DNA from 2 places in the Variovorax sp. PAMC26660 genome. Region 2 is predicted to be linked to the other one. Evidence: predicted binding sites of a transcription regulator. Region 2 holds the regulator's gene; the other holds the start of a gene.
The links. Region 2 encodes FliA, which starts transcription of late flagellar genes. Its sites were predicted from a motif close to CTAAAGTTTNNNNNNNNNNNGCCGNTA; they were not measured.

Region 1 (8,066 bases), 2.8 Mb from region 2:
AGCGTTGCAGTTGTTCATTGGCCTTTTGCTGCTGCGCCAGCGGGTTCGTCAGCATCGAGGCTGGCGTGCCGTTGGGCAGATAGCCCGTGGCTGCCGCCGTGCCTTGCGCCACGTTCTTCTGCGCCATCCAGGCTGCGCTGAACGCGCGTTGCGCATGTGCGTTGCCCGCAAGGCCCGCCATGGCCAGTGCGATGGCGACCGCGTGCGCGACCGGTGCGCGGCGGAATGTCTGTTTGCTCATTTCATACCCCAGAGGAAAACCCGTTCGCGTGATTGCGTGGCACGGCGGTGTTGCACCGCGCTCTGGTTAAGAGACCGGGCTCACCGGATGCGACCGACACGACCGAGATAAAAGACTGGGAAAATTTGCGGGGCGATGCGGGTGGCCGTGTTTTTCACAGCCGTGTCACGAAGCGAAGGCAGAAGGGCCGCGCGGCCCTAGCCGAGCAGCACGATGCCCGCCGGCAGCGTCGTCACCTTGGCGCCGTAGCTGGCGCCGATCAGGGTCTCGATGCGCGCGAGCTGTTCGAGCCGCAGGCGCGCCTGCACCTTGCGTCGGCCCAGCTCGGCGTTGGTCACTATCAAGCGCCCGGGGCGGTAGCGGTTGATCTCCTCGACCACGGCCGCGAGCGGCGTGTCGTTGAACACCAGCACGCGGTCGCGCCATGCGTTGACGGTGGACATGTCGGGCGCGCGTGCCACTTGCGCGCCGCGTTTGCCATAACTGATCTGCTGCGCTTCTTTCGCGACCAGCACGCGGCCGCCGTAGTTCAGTTCGACCGAACCGGCCATGCAGGTCACGCACACCTCGGACCCGGTGGCGCGCACGTTGAAGCGGCTGGCGGCGGAAGCCACGAGCCGGCCGCCGCCGACCGTCATCGTGAACGGCGTGGCGCGCGATGCGTCGAGCAGCACCTGCGCCTCGCCGTCCAGCAGGTCGAGCGTGGCCGCCTCTGCTTCAGATGCGCGCGAGAGGTTGAAGCTGGTCTGCGTGTTCATCTCGACCACCGCCGCGTCGGCCAGCACCACCTGGCGTTGCTCGCCGGTGCCGGTGCTGTAGTCGGCCGTCATGTCCGACAGCGCGGGCCAGAGCCGGCCCGGTGGCCGCACCACGACGAAGGCCGCCGCGCCGGCCGCGAGCGCGGCGCCGAGGATGTAGCGGCGGTTCGGGTGCGTTCGTGCGATGACGGCGGCGCGCGGTGGCTGCACGGCACGCATGCGCTGCGCCACGGCTTCGGCCGCGGGCCGCGCCACGTCCCACACGCGGGTCGTCTCGGCCATCACCTGCGCATGCAGCGGGCTCTGGGCGCACCAGCGCTTGAAGTCCTGCGCGTCCACCGTCGTGGCCCGGCCCGAGGTGAGGCGCACGAGCCAGTCTTGCGCCTGCGCCTGCAGCGCGGCGCGGTCGTCGTTGGGGGTGTTCACGGCCAGCATCTCTACTAAGACTGTTTTCCGGCCCCGGGACCGAACCGCTGGATCACATCGCGCCCCAATCGCCCGGCGCAATGCACCAGCGCGGCCTTCACTTCACGCTCGACGATCCGCACCGACACGCCGTAGCGCGTCGCGATGTCCTTGTGCGGCGTTTCGTCCACGCGCGAGGCCAGGAAGATTTCGCGGCGGCGGCGCGGCAGCTCTTCGAGCGCCCGCTCCAGCGCCTGCACTTCGCTGCGGGCTTCGGACAGGCGCGCCGGGTCCTGGCTTTCATCGGCAAAGTGCAGCAGTTCCTCGACCTCCACGAAGTCGAGCAGCCGACCGTTCGAGATGCGCCGGTCTTCCGCCACGTTCGACGCAATGCGCAGCAGGTAGGCCATCGGGCTTTGCACCGCGCCGGGGTCGCTCATGCGGTTCACGCGCAGCCAGGTTTCATGCAGCACGTCGTCGGCCACGTCCTCGGAACCGAGGCGGCGGCGCAGCCGGTTCCTGAAGTCGAGGTAGCGGCTCGTGAGCAGGCTGCGCAGGAAGCCGGGGGTGTCTTGCTCCACGGCGATCTCAGGACGCGGCGGGTATCAGGCCCGCGCACACATCGGTGCTGCGCCCGGTGCGGGGCAGCAGCAGGATCGTGAGGGGTTCGTCCGGCGTGCCGTCTTTGGGCGGACTCAGCACCAGCGTGTTCATCGCGGCTTCGAGCGCCGCATCGCGCTGCGCAACGCCCGTCGAGCTGAGCAGGCGCGTGCGCCGCACATGGCCGGCCGGGCCGACCCACAACTGCACCAGCGCGCGGTAGTCGCCGGGCTGCACACGCGGCCAGCGGCACAGCGTGCGCTCCAGCGCCTGCTGCACGATGCGCGCGTTGCCATCGCCCGTGGCTTCGACCGATGGCGCAGCAGATGCAGCCACCGGGGCCTGCACGGCAGCCTCGGTCTCGACAAGCGTGAAGGTGGTGTCGTCGGCATAGCGCGCCACCAGCCGCGTGCCTGCCAGCATCCGATGCAGTGCATCGCGCGGCGCCAACTCCCCGCGCACGGGCATCGATTCGAGCCCGGCCGCGAGCTGCCCGTCGAAGAACACCGACTGCCCGCTCGCCTGCGCGAATGCCTGCAACGCCGAAGCCAGCGGCTGCGCGGGAATGTCGAAGCTCACGCGATCGGCAACGGTGGCGAAGGATGCACCCAAGGACAGGATTCCGAAAATCAAGGTCAAGACGCTCACCCACCACCGCGACCGAGCAATGCACCACATGCCTGGTCCTGTCACGAAATGGAATTTGCTGCGGGCCAGCGAGAACCGTGGCCGTACTACTTTCAGTCGACCGGATGCTAGTGAGCATTTGTGACAGGTTGAATGCAATGCGCCCGGTTCACTTCGGGGCAAATCTGGAAAGCCCTGATGCCCCGCGCAGCGACCGCCCCCTACGATGGCGACATCCTTCTCACCGAGACACCGCATGCCAAGCACAGAGACACACTTCGACCTGACCGCCAACGATGGCCGCAAAGTGGAGGCGCACCGCTGGCAAGGCCCGACGCAGCGCGCCATCATCCAATTGGCGCATGGCATGGGCGAGCATTCGCTGCGTTACCGGCCGTTGGCCGACGCGTTGACGCAGGCCGGCTACGTCGTCTATGCGAACGAGCATCGCGGCCACGGCAAGGACGCGGCGGCGCGCGACGAGCTTGGTGAATTCGGTCCCCGCGGATTCGCCGGACTGGTGGACGACATGGCCCTGCTGAGCCGCCACGTTCGCGGCGTGCACCCCGGCTTGCCGCTGATTCTTGTCGGCCACAGCATGGGCTCGTTCGCCACGCAGTACTACCTGGCCCAGCACGGCGCGCTGTTGTCCGGCGCGGTGCTCTCGGGCACCACGGCGCTCGACCTGTTGGGCACCGCGTTGCAAGCCGGCTTCCGGCTGGAAGACATGAACGCCGCGCTGCCCGACGTTCGCACGCCTTTCGACTGGCTCAGCCGCGACCCGGCGCAAGTCGATGCCTACATCGCCGATCCGCTGTGCGGATTCACGGTCTCGGCCGAGGGCATGGGATCGATCTTCGCGAACCTCGCCGACCTCGCGCCCGCAGCCCTGCGAACGCGCATCCGGGCCGACCTGCCGCTGTACCTGTTCGTCGGCGACGAGGACCCGGTCAGCAACAAGGCCGAGTGGTTCTACCCGCTGGTGCAGCGCTACCGCGAGGCGGGGCTGCGCGACGTGTCATGCCACGTGTTCGGTGGCGCGCGCCACGAAACGCTGAACGAGACCAACCGCGAGGAAGTCGTGGCCGTGCTGCTGGCCTGGATCGCGCGGGTGGTGGGCCACAAAGGCTGAGGGCGGCGTGCGGGTCTGCCTGCCGCCCTTTCTTTCTTCGCGTCAGGCCTCCACGTTCAGCACGGAGCCGATCGGCACGCCACTGGCATTGACGCGTGCCTTGTCGGCCTTTGCCGCGTTGTCATCCGATGTCTTGCCTGTCCCGCTGAGCTGAGCTGTCGCGCTCTGCAGCGCGCCGGCGGCGCGCAATGCATTCAACTGCGCCTGCAGCATGGCGATCTGGCCCGCCATGGACTGCAGTTGCTGTTGAAGCGCCTTTCGCGGCTCGCCCACGGGCGTCGTGAGCAGAAGGCCCTGCTTTTCTTTCATCTGCTCCTGTATTCCCGCGATCTGGCGCTGGATCTTCGCCATCTCCGCATTGACGTTGGGCCCGCTCCCCGCGCTCCCCGCGCTCCCTGTGGCACCGATTGCAGTCAGCATCTTGTTCCTTGGTTGTTGACGTAAAAGAGGACTATCGGCATCGCGGGCCAAAAATGAAGGGCGCTGATACTTCAAGGCCTCGCTCACGCCCCAAAACCATCGCGATTCGCCCGATCTCCACGCAGGAACATTGAAATGCGCACAGCACTTGCCCGAAGCAGTTGGTTCGCCCTTGCGGTGTTGGTGGTGCTTGTTGCCTGGGAACTGGCGAGCCTCGAAATGCCTGTGCAGCCGCCGTCGGGCGACTGGAAAGAGCGGGGCATGCTGCACGTGATCCTGATCACGGCAACGGCGGTCGGCGCGTTCCTGGGTGGCTTGCCCGGTTTTCGCTTGCTGCCCGCGAAGCTGGTGTTTTCGCGCTGGCATCTGTGCGGACTGGCTGTGCTTTTCGCGTTGATCTCATCCCTCTCGACGGGTGCCCTCCTGAAGCTCGGGGAGAACCTCGTGACCTTTGTGAGTGGCATGGCGGTGCTGTCCGCAATACTTGTACAAACGATGGGCCGCCTGCTTGCGCGCATCGCTATTTCGTCCGATTTATGACAAACAAAATTTCAACCATGACGCGTTTTCTTGTGCTCCCGCTGGCGTTCCTTTCGCCCGGCATCGCCCTTGCTGCCTCGTTGTCCGGAACGCTCACGGGAGGAGGCGGAATCGACGATCTGCGCGTCATCGTGCGATCCGCCAGCGGCCAGCAGATCGAGGCCTATTGCGACGGGCAATGCGGCGACTGGTTCGACGAGGACAAGGAGACGGAAGGCTCCCGCCTCAAGAAGAAGCTGCTGGGCAAGCAGGTGCTTCTCGACTACAGGAAAGAGCCGAACCGCGACAGGGTGGCCGGCTCGGGGCCGAATGACCGGCTCGACTTCGTCAAGAAAATCGAACTGCTGAAGTAGCTCGGCGCTTCACCAAGATATCGACAGATTCCACAGCACTTTTCCTTCCCAGTCATATAGAACATTTGAGCGACAAGCGCCCTTGCAACGGCTTCCTAGAATCGCGCGGCCGGCCTTCAGCCCTCCGTCAGAAAGCGTTTCAAATGCCGCCGATTTCACGCCCTCTCGCTCTCTTTTCTTCCCTCGATGTACGGGCCGTAACTCGCCGCGCAGCCACCGGGGCGTTGATCTTCATCCTGGCTTCCTGCGGCGGTGGTGGTGGCTCCAACGGCCTCGGCTTCCTTCCTCCTGTTGCACCTCCTGCACCGCCCGCCCCCGTCGCCGCATCCCAAACCATCGGCGGTACGGTCAGCGGTCTGATGGGCACCGGTCTCGTGCTGCAGAACAACGCGGGCGATGACCTGGCCATCGCGGCCAACGGCAGCTTCAGCTTTGCCACGCAGATCGCCGATGGCGCGGGCTACACAGTCACGGTCAAGACGCAGCCCAGTCTTGCGACCATCGTGTGCACCGTCAGCAGCAACGGCAGCGGCAAGGTGGTCGGAGCAGCCGTCAGCAACGTGGCCGTGCGCTGTGCACCGCCAGCGGCCCGGTTTGCCTACGTGGTGAATTTCGACTCGAAGGACGTGTCGGGCTACACCCTCGATGCCGGCACGGGAGCCCTTCGCCCGATGGCCGTGCCGACGTTCGCCGTGGGAGCGGAGCCCATCAACATCACCGTGGCCCCCTCGGGCCGGTTTGCCTACGTGGCCACTCCCTACGACAGCTCCGTGTCGGGCTACCTCATCGATGTCGGCACTGGCGAACTCACGCCGATGGCCGTGCCGAAGGTCGTGGTTGTCGCCGGCGGCGCGCCCTACAGCGTCGCCGTGCACCCCACAGGCCGGTTCGCCTACGTGTCGGACGTGAATGCCAACACGGTGTCGGCCTACACCATCGATGCCAGCACAGGCACCTTCAGCCCCGCAGGTGTGCCACTGGTCGCCGCGGGCACGGGCACGCCCATCGTCACGGTCGATCCCACGGGCCGGTTTGCCTATGCGACGAACGTCGGCTCAGACACCGTGTCGGCCTACAACATCAATCCCGACACGGGCGTTCTCTCCCGGATGGCCGTGCCCACGATTGCCGCGGGGCCCAGCCCCTATGGCATCACCGTGGACCCCACCGGCCGGTTCGCGTACGTGGCGAACACCGGGGCCTCCTTTCTGTCGGCCTATGCCATCGACGCCAGCTCCGGCGCCCTGAGCCCGCTGGCCGTGCCGACGATCGGATCGGGGCTGACGCCCTTCTCCATCGGCGTGGATCCCACGGGCCGCTTTGCCTATTCCGCGAACATCGACTCCGACAGTGTGTCGGCCTACAACATCAACCCCAGCACCGGCGTGCTGAGTGCGATGAGCGTGCCATCGATTACCACCGTGGGGTCCCAACCCATCTCCGTCAAGGTGGACCCCACGGGCCGCTTTGCGTACGTGGTGAATTCCGCTCTCGGCAACGTGTCGGCCTACAACGTCGATGCCGGCACAGGCGCGTTCAGCCCCATGAGCGTGCCGACTGTCGCTGCGGGAATGAACCCGCAGGTCATCGCGTTCTCGAGGTAGTCAGCAGCGCTTTGCACAGGGGTTGCGGCCGCGCAACCCTGAACCCAAACCATCGGTACGAAGGCGATGCCTCGCGTTTCAACGCGAGGCCCTGTCGCGCGAAACCCGACATGCTCGTAAAAAGGAAGTGCGAACGGCGTGGCGTTGACCGTCATCGCATCCGGAACAGACGCCTGTTCGTGCAGCGACTTCGCGCGAAGCCAAAGCGCCTTGGCCAATCCTCTGCGCTGGAATGGCTCGGCGACAAAGAGGTGAAAGAGGTGCGTCTTCGCGCGGACAGCTACCACGCCGGCAATCTGCGCATCGACCGTTCCGATGCAGTAATCGAACGGGTCTGCATCCACATAACGGCCGATGCCCGATGGCTGCAGCGAGAGCAGAAACTCTTGTGCGCCCGCGCCGTTTGGCTGCAAGGTGAAATGGTGTGCGAGCGAGAGAATCAGCGCGCTGATGGCGGGTACGTCGTCCTTGGTTGCCTTGCGGATGTGCATCGGCGGCATGTCGTGCGATCGGGCAGTCATCGGATCGACTGTATCCAACCGACGCGACAATGCGCCCATGACGCTCGACCTGTTCGACGACCCACCCCGCGAAGCGCGTGAACCACTCGGCCCCGGCGCCTTCGTGCTGCCCGGCTTCGCCCTGCCCTTCGTCGATGAATTGCTCCCGGCGATCCACGCGCTGCAGGAGCGTGCGCCCTTTCGCCATCTCGTGACACCCGGCGGCTTCACCATGTCCGTCGCGTTGACCAACTGCGGCACGCTCGGCTGGACCAGCGACCGGCGCGGCTACCGCTACAGCGCCACAGACCCCGACACGGGCCGGCCCTGGCCGGCCATGCCCGAGGCGTTCACTCGCCTGGCCCGCGAGGCCGGCGCAGCGGCCGGCTTCGACGGCTTCGCGCCCGACGCCTGCCTGGTCAACCGCTATGCGCCCGGTGCGCGGCTTTCGATGCACCAGGACAAGGACGAGCACGACTACGGCGCGCCCATCGTCTCGGTATCGCTCGGCATGCCCGCCGTCTTTCTCTTCGGCGGACTCGCGCGCGGCGACAAGGCCGTGCGTGTGCGGCTGCAGCATGGCGACGTCGTGGTCTGGGGCGGCGAAGACCGGTTGCGCTATCACGGCGTGCTGCCCCTGAAGGACGCGCCGCATCCGGTGCTGGGCCCCGTGCGCATCAACCTCACATTTCGCAAGGCGGGCTGACACGCATGCAGAAGAAGAAAGAAGACGATCCGCGCAACGCGATGCTCGAACTCTATGCCGCGCTGTGGCACTTCGCGGCCGGTGCACGCGGGCAGTTGCTCGGGGCCACGGCGCTGCTGGCCACCTCGCAGATCATCCGCCTCACGTTGCCCTACCTCGCGGGGCAGGCGATCAACGCGC
Region 2 (8,066 bases):
CGACGTTGCGATGGTCGATCCGCTCGGCATGCAGGTCGGCTACCGCCTGATCCCGCTGGTGGACCAGTCGCAGCAGGGCGAACTGCTGGGCCGCATCAAGAGCATCCGCAAGAAGATTGCGCAGGAGGTCGGCTTCCTGGTGCCGGTGGTCCACATCCGCGACAACCTGGAGATCAAGCCCAACACCTACGTCATCAGCCTGAAGGACGTGGAGATCGGCCGGGGCGAAGCCTTCCCCAACCAGTGGATGGCGATCAACCCGGGGCAGGTCACCGGCACCTTGCCCGGCACGCCCACGCGAGACCCGGCCTTCGGCCTTGCCGCGACCTGGATCGACGCCAGCCAGCGCCAGCAGGCGCAGGTGTACGGCTACACGGTGGTCGATGCCTGCACCGTGATGGCCACGCACCTGAACCACCTGATCCAGACCCATGCCGCCGAGCTGCTGGGCCGCCAGGAAGTGCAGCAACTGCTCGACCAGATCGGCAAGACCGCGCCCAAGCTCACCGAAGACCTGGTGCCCAAGGTGCTGTCGCTCAGCACGCTGCACAAGGTGCTGCAGAACCTGCTCGACGAAGAGGTGCCGATCCGCGACATGCGCACCATCCTCGATGTGATGGCCGAGCACGCGCCGACCATCAAGGACCCGACCGAGCTGACCACGCTCACGCGCCTGGCCCTGGGCCGCGCCATCACGCAGCAACTGTTCCCGGGCGACACCGAGATGCAGGTGATCGGCCTGGACGGCTCGCTCGACGGCGTGCTGCAGCAGGCCCTGACCAACAGCAGCGGCATCGAGCCCGGCATTGCCGACAACCTGCTGCAGCAGGCGCAGGCCGCGATCGTGCGCCAGGAGCAGATGGGCCTGGCGCCCGTGCTGGTCGTGCAGCACTCGCTGCGCGTGCTGCTGTCCCGTTTCCTGCGGCGCAGCCTGCCGCAGCTCAAGGTGCTCTCGCATGCCGAGATACCTGATTCCCGCACCATCAAGATCACCGCCGCCATTGGAGGACGAGTTTGAATTCCCAGCAGACCGACATGCGCGACGTGCGTACCCCCGCACGCAAATTCGTCGCAGCCACCGGCCGCGAGGCCCTGCGACTGGTGCGCGAGGCGCTCGGCGCCGAAGCCATCGTGCTCACCCACCGCGCCACGGCCGAGGGCGTCGAGATCGTCGCCATGGCCGAAGGCGATGTGCAGGACGCGATGGAGAACGCCGCGCCCGCCATCCAGGTCGAGCCCGTCGTGCCCGTGGCGCCGGTTGCTGCGCCGGCACCGATGCCGCTCGCTGCGATCGCGGCAGCGGCTGCCGCTGCACCGGCGGACACGGCTGTGCTCAGCGAACTCCACTCGATGCGCGGAATGATCGAGGAACAGCTCGCCAGCGTGGTCTGGAGCGACAAGCAGCGCCGCGACCCGGTGCGCGGCCGCCTGCTGCGCACGCTGCTCGGCGCCGGCTTCAGCGCGCGGCTGTCCAAGGCCATGCTGGAGAAGCTGCCCACCGGGCAGAGCTATGCAGAGGGCATGGCCTTCGTGCGCTCCGAACTCATTCGCGCGGTGCCGGTGCATGAAGACGAAGACGCGCTGTTCGCGCAGGGCGGCGTGTATGCGCTGATGGGCCCCACGGGCGTGGGCAAGACCACCACCACGGCCAAGCTGGCCGCGCGCTGCGTGATGCGCTTCGGTGCCGACAAGCTCGCGCTGGTCACCACCGACAGCTACCGTATCGGCGCCTACGAGCAACTGCGCATCTATGGCGAAATTCTCAACGTTCCGGTGTATGCCGTGAAGGACGCGGCCGACCTGCACCTCGTGTTGCAGGACCTGCGCGACAAGCACATGGTGCTGATCGACACGGTCGGCATGAGCCAGCGCGACAGGGCCGTGTCGGAGCAGATCGCCATGTTCGGCAACAGCCACCGACCGGTCAAGCGGCTGCTGCTGCTCAACGCGACCAGCCACGGCGACACACTCAACGAAGTGGTGCATGCCTACCGCAACGGCAACGACCTGACGGGCTGCATCTTCACCAAGGTCGACGAGGCCACGCATCCGGGCGCGCTGATCGACACCGTGATCCGCCACCGTCTGCCGGTGCACTACATCTCCAGCGGCCAGAAGGTGCCCGAGAATTTGCTGAAGGCCGACCGCGCGCAACTGGTGGACAGCGTGTTCCAGCCGCGCCAGCACAGCCCGCTGTTCGTGCCCGCGGAAATCGATCTGCACGATGAACCCGCAGGTGCGGGCCCGTCGGCGCAGGTGGTGCAGGCACAGGGCGAGACTGATCGCCTGCGCCTGAAGTACCAGAACCTGATTCGCGCCATGGCGCACGACGCGCAAGAACTGGCCACCGCAGCGAGCGCGTTGGCCGGTGCGCAGATCGGCTTCGAGCGCGCGCGCGGACTCTGGCGCCAGGCGGGCGACGATGCGATCGGCCACAAGGCGGTGCTGCAGGATCTGTCGGAACATGCCCGCAGCGAAGTCGCAGCCGGTTGCGAGACCCACGTGCTCGCGCTGTGCGGGCAGGTCGGGTTGCGCTCCAGCGAAAGCGGCGATGCCTACGAATGCCACGGCAGCCTGTTGCTGTCGGACCGCACGGGCCTGCCGCTGGCCGCGCCGAACCAGTGGCTGTCCACCGCCGCCACACGCGGCGCGACGGATGCCGCGCGCAGGCCCGGCATGCGGCAGGTGCAGTGGCTGCGTCAGCAGGACTTCGGCAAGTCGCTGGTGCATGTGCTGGGCAAGCTGCCCGGCCTCGAGTTCGTGGTTCAGTGGCAGGCCTCGGGCCAGCGTTGGCTGTCGCGCGCACCGGGCTCGACGGCGGTGATCGATCCGCGCACCGGCGGCGCCTGCACGCTCGCACGCATCGGCTTCGCGTACGGTGAAGCGCGGCCCGTGAGCTTCCGCGGCAAGCCCGCGCTGCAATGCGAGGCGCATGCCGACGTGGTGCCGCGCCCCGGCGCAGCCGCCCTGGCCGCCGGCATCGACCGCGAGGCCATGCCCATGCTGCGCTGCGTGGCGACACAGGTGATCGATGCGCGCAGCCGCAAGGTCTTGTCGCAAAGCTATGCGCTGTCCAACGTCGGCAGCGAAGTCGGCACGCAGCAGCTCGCGCAATGGCAGGGTTGGGCGAATGATGCAGAGCCGTGCTTTCGCCTGATGCGCGACGGCGTGCAACTGGTCGGCGGCATGGGCGAGCTGGGCGACCCGCACATGATGAAGCGCCTGCTGATTGCCGGCCAGATGAGCACCACCGTGTGGCGTCTGCTGCAGTCGGACGGCGACTGGGCCGGGCGCACGCGCATGCTGCTGAGCCAACTGACGGGGCGCCCCGTGCGTGCGGGCCGCCCGATGACCGGCGGCGCGCTGTGCGCGGGCGTGGGCAAGTTCTTCCTGCTGCTCGAAGCGCTGGGCACCGAGTCGACCGCGCCCACGCAGGCGCCTCGCGCACTGGCGCAGATGGGGTGAGGCGCACCGCATGAGCAAGCAGGTCACGGATCAGGCAGACGGACTGCGGCGCCTGCTCGCGCAGACGCCGACGCGGGTTGTCGCCGTGGCGGGCATGGGCCCCGGCGCGGGTGCCACCACGGCCGCCATGAGCCTGGGCGCGGCGCTGGTGCAGCAAGGCAAGAACGTGCTGCTGCTGGACGAGCACTGCCCGAAAGCGCGATCAGCCTGCGACGGCTGGGCCATCGATCCGCTGGGGAACCTGGCCGATGTCGCCAGCCAGCGCCTGAGCATCGAGAAGGCCGCCGCCCGCGCGGGTTCCGGCGTGCATGTGCTGCCTGCGCCACCCGGTGTTGCGGACGACGCGACCGATCCGCGTTCGATGTGGCCCAGCGGCGTCGTCATCGTCGATGCGGCCTTCGATGGAGAAGGCCGGCTGTCGGCGCTGGCGCAATGCGCGGATGAACTGCTGCTGGTGCTGCAACCGCATCCCGCATCCATCACCTCGGCGTATGCGGGCATCAAGCGCCTGCACTACGCGCATGGGCTCAGGCAACTGCACTTTCTGGTCAACGGCGTGGCCGATGTCGAGGCCGTGCAGAAGATCATGAGCAACCTGGCCAATGCGGGCAGCCGCTATCTCGCGCTGTCGCTGCAGCCGGCCGGCTGGGTGCGTTCCGACCCGCGGCTGGCCGATGCATGGCGCCTGAGGCAGACCGTCGTCGAGGCCTTTCCTGCGAGCGCCGCCGCTGTCGATTTCCGGCGCATCGCCGATGACATGGGGCGATGGCCGTGGCGCGAGGCGGCATCGCGCGCGCCATCGGGCGAGCGCGCCGCCGCGCTGTTGCCGTCGTCACAGCACGCGGTCGCTGCCTGACCTGGAAGAAACCGGAAAAGGACGGCCGTGTACACCGCACAGGGAACCATCGAGAAATCGCATCTGCTGGCGCAGCACCAACCGCTGGTGCGCCGCATCGCGCTGCAGATGATGGCCAAGCTGCCCGCCAGCGTGGAGCTGGACGACCTGATCCAGGCCGGCATGCTGGGCCTGCTGGACGCGTCCAGTCGCTACCAGGACAATCGCGGCGCGCAGTTCGAGACCTTCGTCAGCCAGCGCATCCGCGGCGCCATGCTCGACGAATTGCGCGCCAACGACTGGGGCTCACGCGGCCTGCGCCAGTCGGCACGCGGCATCGAGAAAGCCATCCAGGCGCTGGGCCACCGGCTCGGTCGCGCACCCTCCGAAGGCGAGATCGCCAAGGAGCTGAAGATCGACCTGGAGGCCTACCAGTCGATGCTGCAGGAGATCCAGGGCTGCCAGCTTCTGTATGTGGAGGACTTCGCCAAGGGCGAGCCCGACAACCCCTTTCTCGACATGCATGCGCAGGACACGCGCAAGGACCGCCGCGGCAGCGACGACCCGCTGGAGCAATTGCTGGAGAGCGGTTTTCGCCACCAGCTCGTGGAGGCCATCGAGGCGCTGCCCGAGCGCGATCAGCTGCTGCTGAAGCTCTACTACGAGGAAGAGCTGAACCTGCGAGAGATTGGTGCGGTGCTTGAAGTGAGCCAGTCGCGCGTGTGCCAGTTGCACAGTCAGGCGGTCAGCCGGTTGCGGGCGAAGCTGAAGGACGTGCTGTAGGCGCGTGCCGCTTCAGGCGCAGCCGGCTCACTCCTTGTCAGTCCTTGGCGAGCGGAAATTCCTCGGCGCTGAACACGGTGTGAAAGACCGTGCCGTCGAACATCTCGAACAGCGCCTTCGACACTTCGCGGCTCTCGTAGCGCACGGGGGAATCCAGCGCGCGTGCGATGTCTTCGCGGCTCGCATAGCGGATGGACAGCACCATCGCCAACTCGGGGTCGCTCACATCGCTTTCGAGCTGTCGCAGCACGCGCACTTCGAGCGCACCGGGGAACCGGGTCCACAGTGGCACGAGCTTGTCGTGCACGTGGCGGTTGAAGGCTTCCTCCATGCCAGCCTTGACCTGGCCCCTGAAAAACGCGCAGCGAATGAACATGGATTTCTTCTTTCGGGTTTGAACTGTGGGACGTGTCGGTGTATCGATCAGGCGCGGTCGTAACCGCTGAACTGCCGCATCATCGCGGCCGTGTCCTCGGCACCGAGGCCGGCCGCGACGAAGCTGCGATGCAACTCCGAGACGGCGCCCGTCAGCGGCAAGGGCAGGCGTTGAACCTGCGCAAAGGCCTGCACTGCTTCGAGGTCCTTGAGCATGTTGTCGATGCGGCCGGTGGGCGTGTAGTCGCGCACGGCCATCTTGGGGCCGAACTCGCGCAGGATCTGGCTGTCGGCGCGGCCACCGGCCAGCGCGGCGGGCAGCTTCGATGCATCGACGCCGCCGGCTTCGGCCAACCGCACCGCTTCGGCCACGGCCTGGAAGCCGATGGCGCACAGGAGCTGGTTGACCAGCTTGGTGGTCTGGCCCGCGCCGTTGTCGCCCATGTGCGTGTAGTTGGCGCACAGGCTGTCCATCACGGCGCGTGCGCGCTGCACGTCGTCGGCGCTGCCGCCCGCCATGACCGTCAGTTGGCCGAGCAGCGCCTTGGGCGCGCCGCCCGAGAGCGGCGCATCGACGAAGCCCATGCCGGTGCGCTCGCGCAGCGACTGCGCCAGCCGGCGCGTGGCGGGCGGGTCGATGGACGACATGTCGATCAGCAGCCGTTGCGCATCGACGGGCGCGGCGGCAATGCCGGCCTCGCCGAAGATCGCGCGTTCCACCACGGCGGCCGAGTTCAGGCTGGTGATGACGAAGTCGCTCGTGGCTGCGGCCGTGGCCGCAGTGCTGGCGGATTGCGCGCCATGTGACTGGAGCGCGGCGACCTTGAGTGGATCGAGGTCGAACACGCTGACCGTGTGGCCGCATTCGAGCAGCCGGTGCGCAATGGCCGAGCCCATGATGCCGACGCCGATCACGGCCACGCGCTGGCTGGCGGGCAAGTTGGAAGAGGTCATGCGGGCGCTTTCATGAAGGCTGCGTTCGCGCGTTGAAGAAGCTGCGCGCCGGTGCTGGCGACGATGAGCGCAAGGGGTGCGCCGATGTCCGCATGCAGCACGTCGGGCTCATCGGCATCTGGTTTTTCAAGCGTCTGCAACTGGCTGTCGAGCAGCGTTGAAGGCATGTAGTGATTGCGGCGCGCTTCCAGCCTTTGCCGGATGAGCGCCGGCGGTCCGTCGAGAAAGACGAAACCAAGATCCGGCACTGCACCGCGCAGTCGGTCGCGGTACGCACGCTTCAGCGCAGAGCAGGCCACCACCACGCCACCGGGCGCGGCCGTGCGATCGGTCAGGCAGGCGCCGATGCGGTCCAGCCAGGGCCAGCGGTCGTCATCGGCCAGTGGCAGGCCGGCGCGCATGCGTGCGACGGCCTCGGGCACATGCAGGTCGTCGCCGTCGACCCACGGCACGCCGAGCAGGCCGGCCAGGCCCGAAGCCACGCTGCTCTTGCCGGTGCCGGACACGCCCATCACCACCACGGCCAGCCTGGGCCGTTGCTGCTGCGCCGAGTCGGACACGGTGCTACAGGCTCGCGGTGATGCCGCCATCCACATAGAGGATGTGGCCGTTGACGAAGCTCGATGCGTCCGAGGCCAGGAAGATGGCTGCGCCGCCCAGCTCTTGCACGTCGCCCCAGCGGCCGGCGGGCGTGCGGCCCGAGAGCCATGAGGTGAAGGCTTCGTCGGCCACCAGCGTCTGTGTCAGCTCGGTCTTGAAGTAGCCCGGCCCGAGGCCGTTGACCTGGATGCCGTACTTGCCCAGGTCGATCGCCATGCCCTTGGTGAGCATCTTCACCGCACCCTTGGTGGCGGCGTAGGGCGCAATGCCGGGGCGGCCCAGCTCGCTTTGCACCGAGCACACGTTGATGATCTTGCCGCGCTTGCGCTCGATCATGCGTTGCGCCACGAAACGGCCCACGAGGAACACGCTGTCGATGTTGGTGGTGGTGATCTTGTGCCAGGCATCGATCGGGAACTCCGCGAACGGCCCGCGGTGCTGCATGCCGGCGTTGTTGACGAGGATGTCGATGGCGCCGATGTCGGCTTCGATGGCGGCCACGCCGGCTTCGACCGCGGCGGCATCGGTGACGTCGAAGGCCACGGCTTCGGCCGCGACGCCCTGGGCGCGCAGCGCATCGCGGGCCGTGGCGAGCGCGGTGGCATCGCGCGCATTGAGGACGATGCGCGCGCCGGCAGCGCCAAGCGCCTGTGCCAGCGCGAAGCCGATGCCTTTGCTGGAGCCGGTGATGAGGGCGGTGCGCCCGGACAGATCGAACAGTTTCAAGAGAAGCTCCTGGGAATGGGGCGCAGCGGCATGCCCGATGCGTGACAGCGGAGATACGTTACCGGTATCTTGTTTGGACGTCAACCCGGTGAAACCTGCGTTGCGGGCTTTATGTTCGATCAATTATAGTTACCGGTATCATTTGAATTCCATCGATCCGAAACGCCATCCGCAGGAGACCCGCTTGACCGCTACCGCTACATCCCCGCACGTGCTGATGCCAGGCACCTATCTGGAATGGGACATGGTGCCGATGCAGGCGGCCTACACGCTGCACCGCCTGTGGGAGGCGCCGGACCGGCAGGCCTTCATCGCCGAACACGGGCGG

Region 1: H7F35_RS25715 (FlxA-like family protein) is a predicted target of FliA. The motif match lies at 4,216-4,242, and genes of this name have one in related genera.

Annotation. Positions count from the first base shown of each region.
Region 1 is NZ_CP060295.1:5,437,503-5,445,568, reverse strand. It holds gene H7F35_RS25740 (filamentous haemagglutinin family protein) at 1-241, opposite strand, end outside; gene H7F35_RS25735 (FecR family protein) at 439-1,425, opposite strand; gene H7F35_RS25730 (RNA polymerase sigma factor) at 1,440-1,985, opposite strand; gene H7F35_RS25725 (secretin and TonB N-terminal domain-containing protein) at 1,993-2,616, opposite strand; gene H7F35_RS25720 (alpha/beta fold hydrolase) at 2,888-3,763, shown strand; gene H7F35_RS25715 (FlxA-like family protein) at 3,806-4,183, opposite strand; gene H7F35_RS25710 (hypothetical protein) at 4,319-4,723, shown strand; gene H7F35_RS25705 (hypothetical protein) at 4,741-5,076, shown strand; gene H7F35_RS25700 (lactonase family protein) at 5,301-6,680, shown strand; gene H7F35_RS25695 (GNAT family N-acetyltransferase) at 6,584-7,171, opposite strand; gene alkB (DNA oxidative demethylase AlkB) at 7,239-7,886, shown strand; gene H7F35_RS25685 (ABC transporter ATP-binding protein) at 7,892-8,066, shown strand, end outside.
Region 2 is NZ_CP060295.1:813,741-821,806, reverse strand. It holds gene flhA (flagellar biosynthesis protein FlhA) at 1-1,018, shown strand, start outside; gene flhF (flagellar biosynthesis protein FlhF) at 1,015-3,465, shown strand; gene H7F35_RS03825 (MinD/ParA family protein) at 3,476-4,321, shown strand; gene H7F35_RS03820 (RNA polymerase sigma factor FliA) at 4,349-5,083, shown strand; gene H7F35_RS03815 (hypothetical protein) at 5,121-5,459, opposite strand; partial or broken gene H7F35_RS35090 (NAD(P)-dependent oxidoreductase) at 5,507-6,421, opposite strand; gene H7F35_RS03805 (gluconokinase) at 6,409-6,972, opposite strand; gene H7F35_RS03800 (SDR family oxidoreductase) at 6,977-7,738, opposite strand; gene H7F35_RS03795 (2-hydroxyacid dehydrogenase) at 7,923-8,066, shown strand, end outside.